One region of the Paenibacillus shunpengii genome, then DNA from elsewhere that is predicted to be linked to it. Evidence: predicted binding sites of a transcription regulator. Region 1 holds the regulator's gene; the other holds the start of a gene.
The links. Region 1 encodes Rex, which represses fermentation and respiration genes when NADH is low (regulators of the CRP and FNR family bind a similar motif). Its sites were predicted from a motif close to TTGTGAAATATTTCACAA; they were not measured.
Positions count from the first base shown of each region.

Region 2: the regulator Rex is predicted to act here: its motif matches at 4,601-4,618, upstream of nadA (quinolinate synthase NadA).

Region 1 is NZ_JBHUMJ010000002.1:3,005,926-3,012,781, forward strand. It holds gene ACFSVM_RS13960 (AAA family ATPase) at 1-752, opposite strand, end outside; gene ACFSVM_RS13965 (hypothetical protein) at 745-1,272, opposite strand; gene ACFSVM_RS13970 (cell wall elongation regulator TseB-like domain-containing protein) at 1,447-1,968, opposite strand; gene ACFSVM_RS13975 (amidohydrolase) at 2,000-3,298, opposite strand; gene ACFSVM_RS13980 (redox-sensing transcriptional repressor Rex) at 3,288-3,944, opposite strand; gene dinG (ATP-dependent DNA helicase DinG) at 3,989-6,856, opposite strand, start outside.
Region 2 is NZ_JBHUMJ010000005.1:43,801-50,656, forward strand. It holds gene ACFSVM_RS18985 (serine/threonine protein kinase) at 1-150, shown strand, start outside; gene tilS (tRNA lysidine(34) synthetase TilS) at 201-1,625, shown strand; gene hpt (hypoxanthine phosphoribosyltransferase) at 1,691-2,230, shown strand; gene ftsH (ATP-dependent zinc metalloprotease FtsH) at 2,329-4,383, shown strand; gene nadA (quinolinate synthase NadA) at 4,685-5,623, shown strand; gene nadB (L-aspartate oxidase) at 5,678-6,856, shown strand, end outside.

The DNA.
Region 1 (6,856 bases):
CGCCCTTTCTTATCCGGAAGCTCCACTTGGATATGCCGGTCAAAACGACCCGGGCGAAGAAGTGCGCTGTCGAGCATTTCTTTGCGGTTCGTCGCTGCGATAATCAGAATCCGCGGTGCATCAGAATTGTATATGCCGTCCATCTCCGTTAGCAGCTGGTTCAGGGTCTGGTCATATTCGCGCTGCTGCCCGCCTTCTCTTTTACCACCGATGACATCGATCTCATCAATAAAAATAATGGCGTTTTCTTTGTTTTCCTTGGCTGCTCTTGTTCTGGCATCTTTAAATAATTCACGGATACGTCCTGCCCCGACACCAACATACATTTCTACAAATTCACTGCCGGCAGCAGCGATAAATACAGAATTGGTGTAGTGTGCAGCGGCCTTCGCCATCAGCGTCTTCCCTGTACCCGGAGGGCCTGTCAGCAATATACCCTTCAGTGGACGAATGCCAAACTTCTGAATTTCATCGTGTCTTACTAAGAAGTCCAGTGCTTCACGGAGCTCCTGTTTAGCGCTGTCCTGTCCTCCAATTTCCTCAAAGGTGAGCTTGGCGGGACCCGCTTTCTTGCGCTTCTTCTCACTGCTTGCTCCTACGGCGAGTCCGCCGCGTGTCTGCATCAGGAAGACTACACCGCCTGCGAGCAGGGCAATAAGCAGTACTGGAATAATATTAACTCCTATAAAGACAAGAAATAGAAGCACGACCGGAACGACCCCGATTAAAATCTCCTTTAACCAATTAGGCATTAGGCCACACTCCCATCGTAGCCGGCTGTCTCGGCAGAATAATATACTTGCTTGCTTCTCCATCTGACAGGCTTACATATACGTTCTCATTATCAATATCATAGTCAACCTGGATGCTGCCTTCGCTCATTTCCTTGAGCTTCTCAGGAATTTGCGTGTATTGTCTAGTCTCCATTGCTTCAGCAACGGTAAATAACGCATTGGACCAGAAATCATCCAGCGTTTCCGTCGAATGATCCTTTACCTCCAGCTTCATCGTTCTTCCGTTCAGAAGCTCCTTGCCATCTGTGCGGATATAATCAACAAGACCTCTTATATTGGTATTCGGCTCGAGATCGAGATTCAAAACAACTTGATTCTGGTTAATATCTAGTTGAACATCGTTTACGCCGTCATAGTCGGCAACCAACTTCTCTATTGGCTTCTCAAGGGCCACCTGACGGTACACAAACCATCCTCCAAACAGCAGCGTAGCCGTAACCATAACCGTTATTGCTATCCGAATAGGACGTAATTTCAAGTGACAACCTCCTCATCTATTTTACCCACTCTATTTATTATTGATATGGGATATAGATATAGCATACCATATACAGACGTCCAAATCTAAACTATGAATTATTTTTCACAGTTTCCAATCCAAATAACCCCGAAATGGCCAATTGCGACCACTTCAGGGTATATTTTGTGTGCTTTATTCTGTGATCGGAAGCTGAAATCCTTCCTCTAACTCGGTTCCATCACTGAAACGATAGAAACGATAGTAGTACCGGTCCTTCTCTTTATAAAATAACTGCCAGACGTAAGTCTCATCATAAACTGCCGGCTGCAGTCTGACGATTTCAATGCCAGGCAGCTGTGAGCTGATCTTGGACCGCATTTCTTCCTCCGACGTTCCTTCTTCAATCTTCTCACTGTGCACACTATTTTCATCTGTCTTTGGCTTCTTGTCAGTACCGTATTGTACCCACACCATAACAGGCTCATTGTCGGCATTTACACCTTCAATTGTCCAATATATGGCATCCTCAGACCAGACCGATTTTTGTGTCTTTGTTACCGTAACCAGTTCTTCTTTTTCCTTTGCAATAGCGATTGCAGCTTCTTCCTCTGCCCATGTATCCTTCATTACATATTCATAAAATAAATAAATACCTAAGAGCACGAGTAAGAAAGCCACAATGCTGATGAGTATCCACTTTCTTTTTTTTCTCAAGGCTGAACTCCCTTCTTGCCCCCAGCATCAATCAGCGGGACGTCAGTCCTTCGAAAGCAGCTTGTGCTTCGCGTTTAATCCGTTCTTCATCCATCGTGAGCATCTCACCGTTCTTAACTAACTGCTTGCCATCCACCCAGACATGCTGAACGTCCTTGCTGCTTGCAGAATAGATGACATGTGATATCAAATCGGTGTAGGGCAGGAAATGAGCCTGATCCAGGTCAATGGCAACAAAATCAGCTTTTTTGCCTGGTGCCAGCACTCCCGTATCCTTGATGTAGATGGACTTCGCTCCATATTCAGTTCCCATACGCAGTGCTTCTGTGGCAGGTACGGCGGTTGGATCACCGCTGACTCCTTTGTGAATCAGAGCAGCTAGGCGCATCTCTTCAAACATATCCAAATTATTGTTGCTTGCTGCACCATCTGTAGCAAGCGATACAACAACCCCTGCTTTTAACAGCTCAGGTACTCGCGCAACACCGCTCGCCAGCTTCAGGTTGCTTCCAGGATTATGAGCAACAGCCACATTGTATTTGGCGAGCACCTCTATTTCTTCATCCGTTAAATGTACAGCATGTGCCACGAGAGAAGGTCTAGAGAAGAAGCCAAGCTTCTCCAGATGTGCTACTGGACGCAGCCCATACTCTTTTACATTCTGTTCTACTTCAGCGGCCGTTTCGGACATATGTGTATGCAGGGGTAAATTCAGCTCATGTGCCGCTTCTACAAATTTCTCAATAAACTCTGGTCCGCAAGTATATGGTGAATGTGGGGACAGCATCGTCGTGATACGTCCGTCTGCCTGATTATGCCATTCCCGGGCAAAGGTCGTTGCTTCCTTCAGCTTAAATGCACGCAGCTCATCTGAACCGAAGCCAATCGCTCCCCGCATCAGACTTGCGCGAATGCCCGACTCCTGTGCCACTTTCGCCACCTGATTCATCTGATCATACATATCAAGGAAGGCGGTAGTTCCACCTCTCAGCATTTCCAGAACAGATAGCGAGGTCCCCCAGTAGACATCCTCAGCTGTGAACTTTTCCTCCATCGGCCACATTTTTTCTTGAAGCCAGACCTGAAGAGCAAGATCATCGCCATAGCCGCGTAGAAGTGACATCGCTGCATGACCATGTGTATTGATAAGGCCAGGAATAAACAGCTGGTGCTTGCCGTCATGAACCGGAAGACCTTCTGTCCCTTCAGGTAGATCTTCACCTATATATGAGATGCGGTCATCCTCAATCAGCATATAACCGCTGACGATTCGCCATTCAGGATCACTTACTGCAAATTTGCCGTTCTTGATGAGCCACTTATTTGACATCCTCTTCCTCCTCTTTCCCTGCTTCGTTCTCTAGATAATAAGCCAGACTAAGCAGATCTGTAGTGAAGTCCGCTGTATGAATCCGGATATGAGCAGGAGCCTTGATAATAATCGGGGCAAAATTAAGGATCGCTTCAACTCCCGCCTCCACCAGATAATCCGCCACACGCTGAGCTTCCGAATCCGGAACCGTTATAATGCCGATTCTAATGTTCAGATCCTTTACTGTTTTCACCAGCTCTTCCATAGGCTGAACCGTGAGCGTATTGATATTGGAGCCAATCTTCGAGGGCTGGGAATCAAATACGGCGACAATCTTCATATTGTCTTTTACATATCGATTATAGTTCGACAAGGCATGTCCGAGATTACCAGCACCGACAAGTGCCACATTAATCTGTTGATCCAGCTTCAAGATTTGTCTGATTTTATCGATGAGATAAGCTACATCATAGCCGATGCCTTTGCGTCCAAAATCCCCGAAATAAGCGAGATCCTTACGGATTTGCGCTGGATTCAAATCCAGTCTGAGACCAAGCTCCTGTGAAGATACAGTGGTCACTTCTCTTTTGTACAGCTCTTGTAAATAACGCAGATATACTGGCAGTCTTCTTACGACAGCCTCTGAAATTTTGTCCGACTTCAATTACAATTCCCCCTCACAACTGCAAGCAGTGTCCGTGCTTTCTATTACTTCTCTTCATTCGTTACATGTTCCTCTAGCCACTCGCTGATACGCGGAACCATCTTGTCCGTTGTCATATGCTCCATTTTAGGACCTGGCAGGGAATATAAAAAGTACTTGCCATAATACGATTCAATGACTCTTGTATCATACACGATAACGATGCCTCGGTCCTTAGCGGTTCGCACCAGTCTTCCGAAACCTTGTTTAAACCGAATAACCGCCTGAGGTACCGAGAGCTTCATAAACGGATTTTTCTTCTCCTGCTGCAGCAGTTCGCTCTTGGCTTCTACAACAGGATGGTTAGGAGGCTGGAAAGGCAGCCGTACAATAGCCAAACAGGATAAAGCTTCTCCTGGAATATCGACACCTTCCCAGAAGCTGCTCGTTCCAAGCAATACAGAAGCTTTGGCCTCCTGGAATCTTCTCGTCAGCTTGGTCCGGCTCCCACTGTCTACCCCTTGTCCAAACACGGAAATATCACTTGAGGCGAGAGCTTCCTTCAGCGGCTCATGTACTTGTCTCAACATCTTGTAAGAGGTAAACAGGACAAGCATTCTGCCCTTCGTTGCCTGTGCGGCCTCTGACAAAGATTTGACGAGCATACTGACAAAATGATCATCACCCACACTGCCCTTCACACTTGGAAAATCACGCGGAACCACAAGAAGAGCTTGTTCCCGGTAATTAAACGGAGACGGCAGCTGTGATGTGAGCAATCTCTGCTGCTCCTGTGCTTCGGTCAGTCCAAGCTGATCGATCATAAACTGGAACGATTTATCTACCGATAAAGTAGCCGAGGTTAAAATAACGCTTCGCTTCTTATCAAAGAACATTTCCTTCAGCTGAGGACTTACATCTACAGGAACTGCATACAGCTGAAGCGACTTGCTCTTGAATTGTCCGCTGGCCTCCAGCCAATATACGGTCCCTGCATCATCAAGGCGCATGAAATGTCTTAATTGATCTTTGAAGCCAGCCAGATCCTTAACGAGCCCGGTAACGTCTGTAATAAGGCTGTCGGCCGTATAATCGTCGAGATCTTCTCTTACTTCACTAAGAACCTTATCTGCCTTACGAACCAATTCTGAAACCGTCACATAGAACTGATTCTCAACTGCTGCAAGCTTATCCCACTTCTTCGGTTTGTTCTGCGGCTTCAGTCTTAATGTGAACTGTCCTGCTTCTCCAGGGGCTGCATCACTTCGTTCTGGCAGTAAGCTGAACAGCATTTCACTGAGCTGATCCCAAGTTTCCTTCGCTTCTAGAGCGGATGGGAACAGCTGATCAATAGCAGAGGTCCACTCCACCATCTGCTCATGGCTGGACTGCGCTATTTTTTGACGCAGAGCAGGGAATTGTCCGTTCCGACTATCTTTAAATAATCGGGTAAGCGCATGAACCACCGTAAAATATTTCATATGCATTCCAAGATGCTTACCGGCGACCTCCTCGAATTGATGCGCCTCATCTATGACGAGATGCTCATAAGCAGGAAGCAATTGGTGACTAGCCTTAACGTCCGTAAACAGCTTGGAATGATTGGTAATCACTACATCAGCAATGCCGGCCTCATGTCTTGCACGATGGTAAAAGCATTTCTTAAACCAAGGGCAGCTTCGGCCCAGGCAGGAATCCGAATCGCTTTGTACCGTTTCCCAAAAATCACCGCCGCGATAACTTAGATTGAGCTCCTCATCATCACCGGTTTCGGTTTGAGTCAGCCATACCAGCATCTGTGCAGCAGTAAATACGTCCTCCTTCGGGGTTACAAACTCCTTGTTGTTCAGCTTCTGTTCAAATTTACGCAGACACAGGTAATGCCCTCTTCCTTTGAACACAGCAGCTTTGAACGGAAAAGGAACCACCTCCGTGAGTAGCGGAATATCCCGCTCACGAAGCTGCTCCTGAAGATTGATCGTATGTGTGCTTACCGTTACCTTCGTCTCCTGTCTGACACTATGATAAATCGAAGGCAGCAAATAACCCAGTGACTTCCCCGTGCCTGTCCCGGCTTCAATGAGTAAATGCTTGTCCTCATCCATCGCCTTCGTCACTTCTGTGAACATCATATTCTGGGATTCGCGTTCCTCATAATGAGGCAGTGTTTGCTTCAGGCGCAGCTGAACCTCATCCATATATTCTTGAAAAGTTAATTTTTCTAATGGATTGGGTTCATGTTCATCCCTGGGCGGAGCGATCTGTGACCAATCGTCAATCTTAAGCGCGAGCTGTCTATAATAGGTCTGATTATCCAGATCGTGAATAGGCTCCATTTCTTTCTCTGAAAGAATCCCATCAAAAAACCAGCCCAAATCACTATCTTCCGCAGCAAACAAATCGGTAAGCCGCTGTAAAGTGATCAATGGCAGGCTCTTAAGCTCCTCAAGACTCTTTAAGAAAATGTGTGCTGTTGCCAGAGCATCACTATCTGCCTGATGTGGACGGTCATGGGTGAATCCAAATTCGCCTGCTACGTAACCCAGCTGATAGGAGGATAAGGACGGAAAGCAAATTTTCAGGAAATCCATAGTGTCCAAAATGCGGCCTGTAAATGGCAAGTACCCGCATCGGTCAAGCGCATTTTGTAAAAAATGAAAATCAAAGCTCACATTATGCCCTACGAGTACGACATCATCCAGCAATGGAACGAGCTCCATCATCATTTCCTCAAGCTCCGGAGCATCCTTCACATCATTGTCCGTAATTCCCGTTAACCCCGTAATAAATGGAGGAATGGGAACGCCGGGATTCACATAGGAGCTGAAAGTGTCTTTAATTGTATAATCATGATCTATGATGGCAAGTCCAACCTGGATAATTTCACCAAGGGACTGAGTACCTGTTGTTTCAAAATCAAGCACAGCAAATTT
Region 2 (6,856 bases), on a different contig from region 1:
ATCGCATTTCTACATTGGAAGAAGCACGTGTATGGACCGGTTAAACGGCAAAGAGAGTCCAGATCTGAGCCCGCTCCTAGATGGTTAATTCCGTCGTTTGCATTATCTGCTCTAATCATGGCTGGAGCGATTATGTTCCTGTTCCGCTGATGGTTTAGAGGTACATAGGCTAACCTTGATTTATAGAAAGAAGGAGCAGCATGGAAGGACGCAACAAGCTGAGCAAGACAGCACTTCAGGTGCTAGAAACGGCAGAGGCTTTTGGTTTATGGCAGCCGGGTTACCGGATCGTGGTCGCAGTATCCGGAGGAGCGGATTCTGTGGCTCTTTTACATATCCTGCACCAAATTTCGAAATACCACACACCGCTTACACTGATCTGTGCTCATGTTCATCATGGCTTTCGGGCTGAGTCTGACCAGGAAGCAGAGATCGTGAGGGAATTCGCCGAGTCTCTATTGATTCCGTTCGAGATGACAAGGGTAAATATACCGCAGTATGTCGAAGACAGTGGAAGGAACGCACAGGATGCTTCACGCGAGAAGCGGTATGCGTTTCTTCATCAGATAGCTGCCAAGTATGATGCGGATAGTATTGCTTTGGCTCATCACGCCGATGATCAGGCGGAGACGGTCCTGCTTCATTTGCTGAGGGGGAGCGGTCCTTCAGGACTCACCGGAATAAAAATTAAACGTTTTGAAAAAAACGTGGAACTTATCCGCCCTTGCTTACGTATTAACAAGACGGACTTGGTTCATCATTGTGAACAATACGATTTGCCCTATGTTGTTGACAGCAGCAATATGAGTACGAAGTACAGAAGAAATGCGATTAGACTGGATGTACTTCCTTTTTTGGGGCAATATAATGGTCAGTTTACAGAGTCACTGAATCGCTTGGCTGAGGTCATGAGTGTTGAAGATGATTATATGGATACCATCTCCCGGCAGACGTATTCCGAAATGGTTCGAAATTCAGAGGGCAGCCTGTCCTTTAAAGTGACTGATTTCAAGGAGCTACATGTCGCTTTACAACGGAGGTTGATTAAATTAATATTAAATTATCTGCCTTCGAACGATGATTTTGTTGATTTTTCGAGGATTGAAACCATTCGCAGAGGTGCGGTTCAGCATGAGCCCACAACGTGGAGCCACGATATAGGCCAAGGAATTGTTTGCATTCGGGAATATGATCATATCATTTTTTCTACCCAGAGGTCTTCTGTATTAGAGCATTATAATTACCAGTTGGATTTCTTGGATGGAGACGCTCAATTGGATCTTACTGAGATTGGCACAAGACTTCATTTATCCTGTCTGGACAGTTGGTCCAGGCCGGTTTCTGCTAGTGAAGCGCTGTTTGATGCGAATACATTCATATGGCCGCTTACGATTCGTTCGCGATTGCCTGGAGATACCATGAAAGTGATGGGATTAAACGGAAGCAAAAAGGTTAAAGATATTTTTATAGATGCCAAAATTCCTCCGTCCCTGCGTTCTCGTATTCCCGTAATATGCGATGGTGCCGGAAACATCATCTGGATTCCGGGCGTACGTCGCTCGATTCATTTCCCGGTAAGTGAAGATTCTACGTCCATCATTCGAATGCTGGTGGAGGAACTTTAGTGGGCCCGAGTGACAGTAATGGTGCAGGTAAGACTTTCATAGTATAACTTAGGAGGTTCGCGACGTTGCAGAACGATATTCAAGAAGTATTGATTAGTGAAGAAGAGCTTCAGAGCAAGATTAAGGAATTGGGAGAAATCCTGAGCAAGGAATATGCAGATCGCAATCCTTTAGTCATTTGTGTACTTAAAGGCGCGTTTATATTTATGGCTGATTTGGTGAAGAACATTACTGTTCCAGTCGAAATGGACTTTATGGCTGTCTCAAGCTATGGTGCTTCGACCAAGTCGTCAGGCGTTGTCAAAATCATTAAAGATCTAGACGCAAGCGTTGAGAACCGTGACGTCCTCATTGTGGAGGATATCATTGACAGCGGTCTTACACTCACTCACCTAATTGATCTTCTGCAGCGCAGAGGAGCCAAGTCAACGACAGTGGTAACCTTGTTTGATAAACCTTCAGGCCGGAAAGTCGATCTGGAGGCGGACTACACAGGATTTGTGCTGCCTGATGCATTTGTAGTCGGATACGGTTTGGATTATGCAGAGAAATACCGGAACCTCCCCTACATCGGGATTTTGAAACCGGAAATTTACACTAGCTGATATCCCAGCCATTGAGTAAGGATAACGTTCCTCCCTTTGTTGAGAAGGGCAGAATGGCTATGTTAAAATAACTTAAGTGTCTTGAGAGGAGGTAGGGGATGAATCGGTTCATCCGGAATTCTGGCTTTTATTTAATTTTATTTTTAGTAGTGGTCGGTATCTACCAGGTAATTAATGGTGGAAATGAAGCGGCTGATACCCCTAAATACAATCAGTTTCGGCAGGAGTTATCCGCTAACAACGTAAAGAATCTGAGCCTCCAATTTGACGGTTACACATATCGTGTAACAGGTCAATATAATGAAGTAGCTGAAGGCGAACCAGAGAATTTCATTACGTATATCCCTTACACTGAGACTGCTGTACAGGAAATCGTAGAGGCCAGCGAGACCAATGGCTTTGAACTTGAGCAACAACCGATGAAGGGTGACAGCATTTGGCTGACACTGCTAACATCGTTTATACCTCTTATTTTAATGTTTGTTCTATTCTTCTTTCTGTTCAATCAGGCACAGGGCGGCGGCGGCAAAGTAATGAACTTTGGCAAGAGCCGTGCACGTCTGTATAACGAAGAGAAGAAGAAGGTTACTTTTGAGGATGTCGCAGGAGCTGACGAAGAGAAGCAGGAGCTTGTCGAAGTCGTGGAGTTCTTGAAGGATCCTCGTAAATTTGCGGCAGTTGGCGCAAGAATTCCAAAAGGGGTTCTGCTTAACGGACCTCCGGGAACAGGTAAGACGCTCCTTGCTCGTGCAGTTGCAGGAGAAGCAGGCGTACCGTTCTTCAGTATTTCGGGTTCTGACTTCGTCGAAATGTTCGTCGGTGTCGGTGCATCCCGTGTACGTGACTTGTTTGAGAATGCGAAAAAGAATGCTCCATGTATCATCTTCATTGACGAGATTGATGCGGTAGGTCGTCAGCGCGGCGCCGGACTCGGCGGCGGTCATGACGAGCGTGAGCAAACGCTCAACCAGTTGCTCGTTGAAATGGACGGCTTCGGTGCAAATGAAGGTATTATCATTATTGCTGCGACGAACCGTCAAGACATTCTTGACCCAGCCCTTCTCCGCCCAGGACGTTTTGACCGTCAAATCACGGTAGACCGTCCGGACGTTAAAGGCCGTGAGGCAGTTCTGAAAGTACATGCGCGCAACAAACCACTTACGAAAGACGTTAAGATGGATGTAATTGCGAAGCGTACTACTGGGTTTACCGGTGCAGACCTGGAGAACCTGCTGAATGAAGCAGCCCTTCTGGCTGCAAGACGTAATCGTAAAGACATCTCCATGCGTGAGATGGATGAAGCGATTGACCGTGTCATTGTCGGTACAGAGAAGAAGAGCCGTGTAGTCAGCGATCGCGAGAAGCGCATTGTCGCTTATCACGAAGCAGGCCATACGATTGTCGGATATTTCTTGGAGCATGCCGATATGGTTCATAAAGTAACGATTGTCCCACGTGGACGTGCAGGCGGATATGTTATCATGATGCCTAAAGAAGATCGTATGCTTGCAACGAAGCCAGAGCTGCTTGACCGTATTACTGGTTTGCTCGGCGGACGTGCTGCCGAAGAAATCTTTATCGGTGAAATCGGAACCGGTGCATACAGTGACTTCCAACAAGCGACAGGCATTGTACGCAGCATGGTTATGGAATATGGTATGAGTGAGAAGCTCGGACCTCTTCAATTTGGCAACTCTCAAGGACAAGTCTTCTTGGGACGCGATTTTGGACACGAGCCTAACTATAGTGATGCGATTGCACATGAAATAGACCAAGAGATGAGACGCATGATTACAGAATGCTATGATCAAGCTAAAGAATTGCTGAACAAGTATTCTAAGGAAGTGCACCTGATTGCTGAAACTCTTCTTGAGAGAGAAACCCTTGATCTTGAAGATATTAAGCAGTTGATTGAGAAAGGTGCCATTACAGACAATGGTTCTGATTCATCTGGAGGTTCTTCTGAGAGCGGCGAGCCTGTCATCGACAATGTCGGTGATGTGCGTGTTCGCATTCAAGGTAAAGAGAACAACGGATCTCAGCCTGGTGATGTTTCCAATGATGGTCCGAGTCAGACAGAGCCTGACACATCATCATCTAATCCAGAGTCTGGGGATGCGAATTCACCAGATCATAACAAACCAACGACGTAATGAATGAGTCATAAAAGAGATTAAACCGGAGAACGCAGGAGCGTTCTCCGGTTTTTTTGATTTAACATGGACAATGCCCCTTAATTTGCGACAATTTTGTGAATTGACACATAGAGGAACCTTCTGTAAATTAGGTGTAAACCTGAATCAGCTTCATGGACTCAGAAATTCAAGTGAGAATGAAATTGATCCACCGATGGTATTCGTATGTCGTACTTTGTGAATCGAATAACAAGCGATGGCATCACAAAGGTGAAAGCGGTTTTTAATCTATTGCTTATATAAGGGAGAGGGTCTTCAAGTGGAAGCATTAGCATTAGAGCGTAAGGCAGAAATGAATCGTGAACTGAAGGAACGTATTAAGGTGTTAAAGAAAGAGCGCAATGCAATTATTTTGGCACATTATTATCAACGTGATGAGATTCAGGAGGTAGCTGACTTTCGGGGTGATTCATTCCTGCTTGCTCAGAAGGCAGCACAGACCGATGCCGATGTTATTGTGTTCTGCGGTGTTCACTTCATGGGAGAGAGCGCGAAGATTCTGGCACCGGACAAGAAAGTCATTATTCCCGATGAAAGAGCCGGCTGTCCCATGGCTGACATGGTGAATGTGGATGGATTGCGCAAGCTAAAAGCACAGCATCCGAATGCGAAGGTGGTTACATATATAAACTCCTCGGCCGAGATTAAGGCAGAGACAGATATATGCTGTACTTCTTCCAATGCAGTTAAAGTCATTCAATCCTTGGATGCAGAAGAAATTATATGGGTTCCTGATAAAAATCTGGGCCATTATGTACAGCAGCATACAGACAAGAAGATGATTATCTGGGAAGGCTATTGCAATACTCATGATATGCTTACCGTAAAAGATGTCGTTGAAATGCGTGCCAAATATCCGAATGCAGAGTTTGTTGTTCACCCAGAATGCCGCCCAGAGGTCGTTGAGATGGGTGATTTTGTGGGAAGTACGACAGCTATTTTGGAATATTGCAGAGATTCGGTATGTAAAGAATTTATTGTAGGCACGGAGGACGGAACAGGATATCAGCTTCGAGTCGATAGTCCGGATAAGGAATTCCACTTTGCAACGAAGTTCTTGGTCTGCCCGAACATGAAGGTGAACAATCTCAAGAAGCTGGCCAAGGCACTTGAAACCATGAAGCCTGAAATTTATGTGCCGCAGGATGTGGCTGATCGTGCTCGTTTGTCCCTTGAGCGTATGTTGCAGGTGAAATAATTCACTATGTTTTCAGCAGTCTACCTTTTATGAAGAGACGGGAGATAGCAGACGATGATTCCTTCTTACTTGGTTAATTTCAATTTGAATGAATTGCCTCGAATCGAAACCGATATTCTGATTATTGGCTCAGGTATTGCCGGACTTTACACAGCAATTGAAGCGAGCAGAGATCATCAGGTTCTTATGATTACGAAGAAAACACTCCTTGAGAGCAATACAAGGTACGCGCAAGGAGGCATTGCAGCCGTGACGGCCGAGGATGACTCACCCCTTTATCATATGCAGGATACATTAACAGCAGGAGCAGGATTGTGCCGCAGCGAAGCGGTGGAGGTACTGGTTAGTGAAGGACCGGACCGGGTTCAGGAGCTCATTCAGCTGGGGACGGCATTTGATATTGAGAACGGCGAACTTGCACTAACACAGGAAGGGGCACACAGCCATCGCCGGATATTACATGCCAATGGGGATGCAACAGGGTATGAAATCGTAAGAGCCCTGGCTAAAGAAGCAGCAGATCATCCGTCAATTAACGTATGGGATGAGCATTTTGTAATCGATCTAATCACAGAAGATGGTGAATGTATTGGTGCGCTTGTCCAGGCTGCGAATGGTCAGCGTACTTTTGTGCGAGCAGATGCCGTTGTTCTCTGTTCTGGTGGAGCAGGGCAGTTGTATCGTTATACAACGAACCCTGAGGTGGCTACTGCAGACGGTGTAGCTATGGCCTACCGGGCAGGAGCTGAGATTCGGGATATGGAGTTTATCCAGTTCCACCCGACATCATTATGTTATCCCGAGGCGCCTAGATTTCTGATCTCAGAGGCTGTACGAGGAGAAGGGGCCGTGCTGCGGAATATTCATGGGAATCGGTTCATGGAACGGTATCACCCTCAGCTGGAGCTTGCACCGAGAGATGTGGTTGCTCGTGCCATCGTCAGTGAGATGGAGGACACTCATGCGACACATGTCTATCTGGACATTACTCATGAGACGCCAGAGCTCATTAAGCGCCGTTTTCCAACAATCTATGAGACCTGTATGAGCTATGGTCTTGATATGACAATAGACTGGATTCCTGTAGCCCCAGCGGCTCACTATATGATGGGCGGTGTAAAGACGGACCTGCACGGAGAGAGCAGCATCCCTCGACTGTTCGCATGCGGTGAAGTATCCTCAACCGGGGTGCATGGAGCTAATCGACTGGCGAGTAATTCCTTGTCTGAGGCT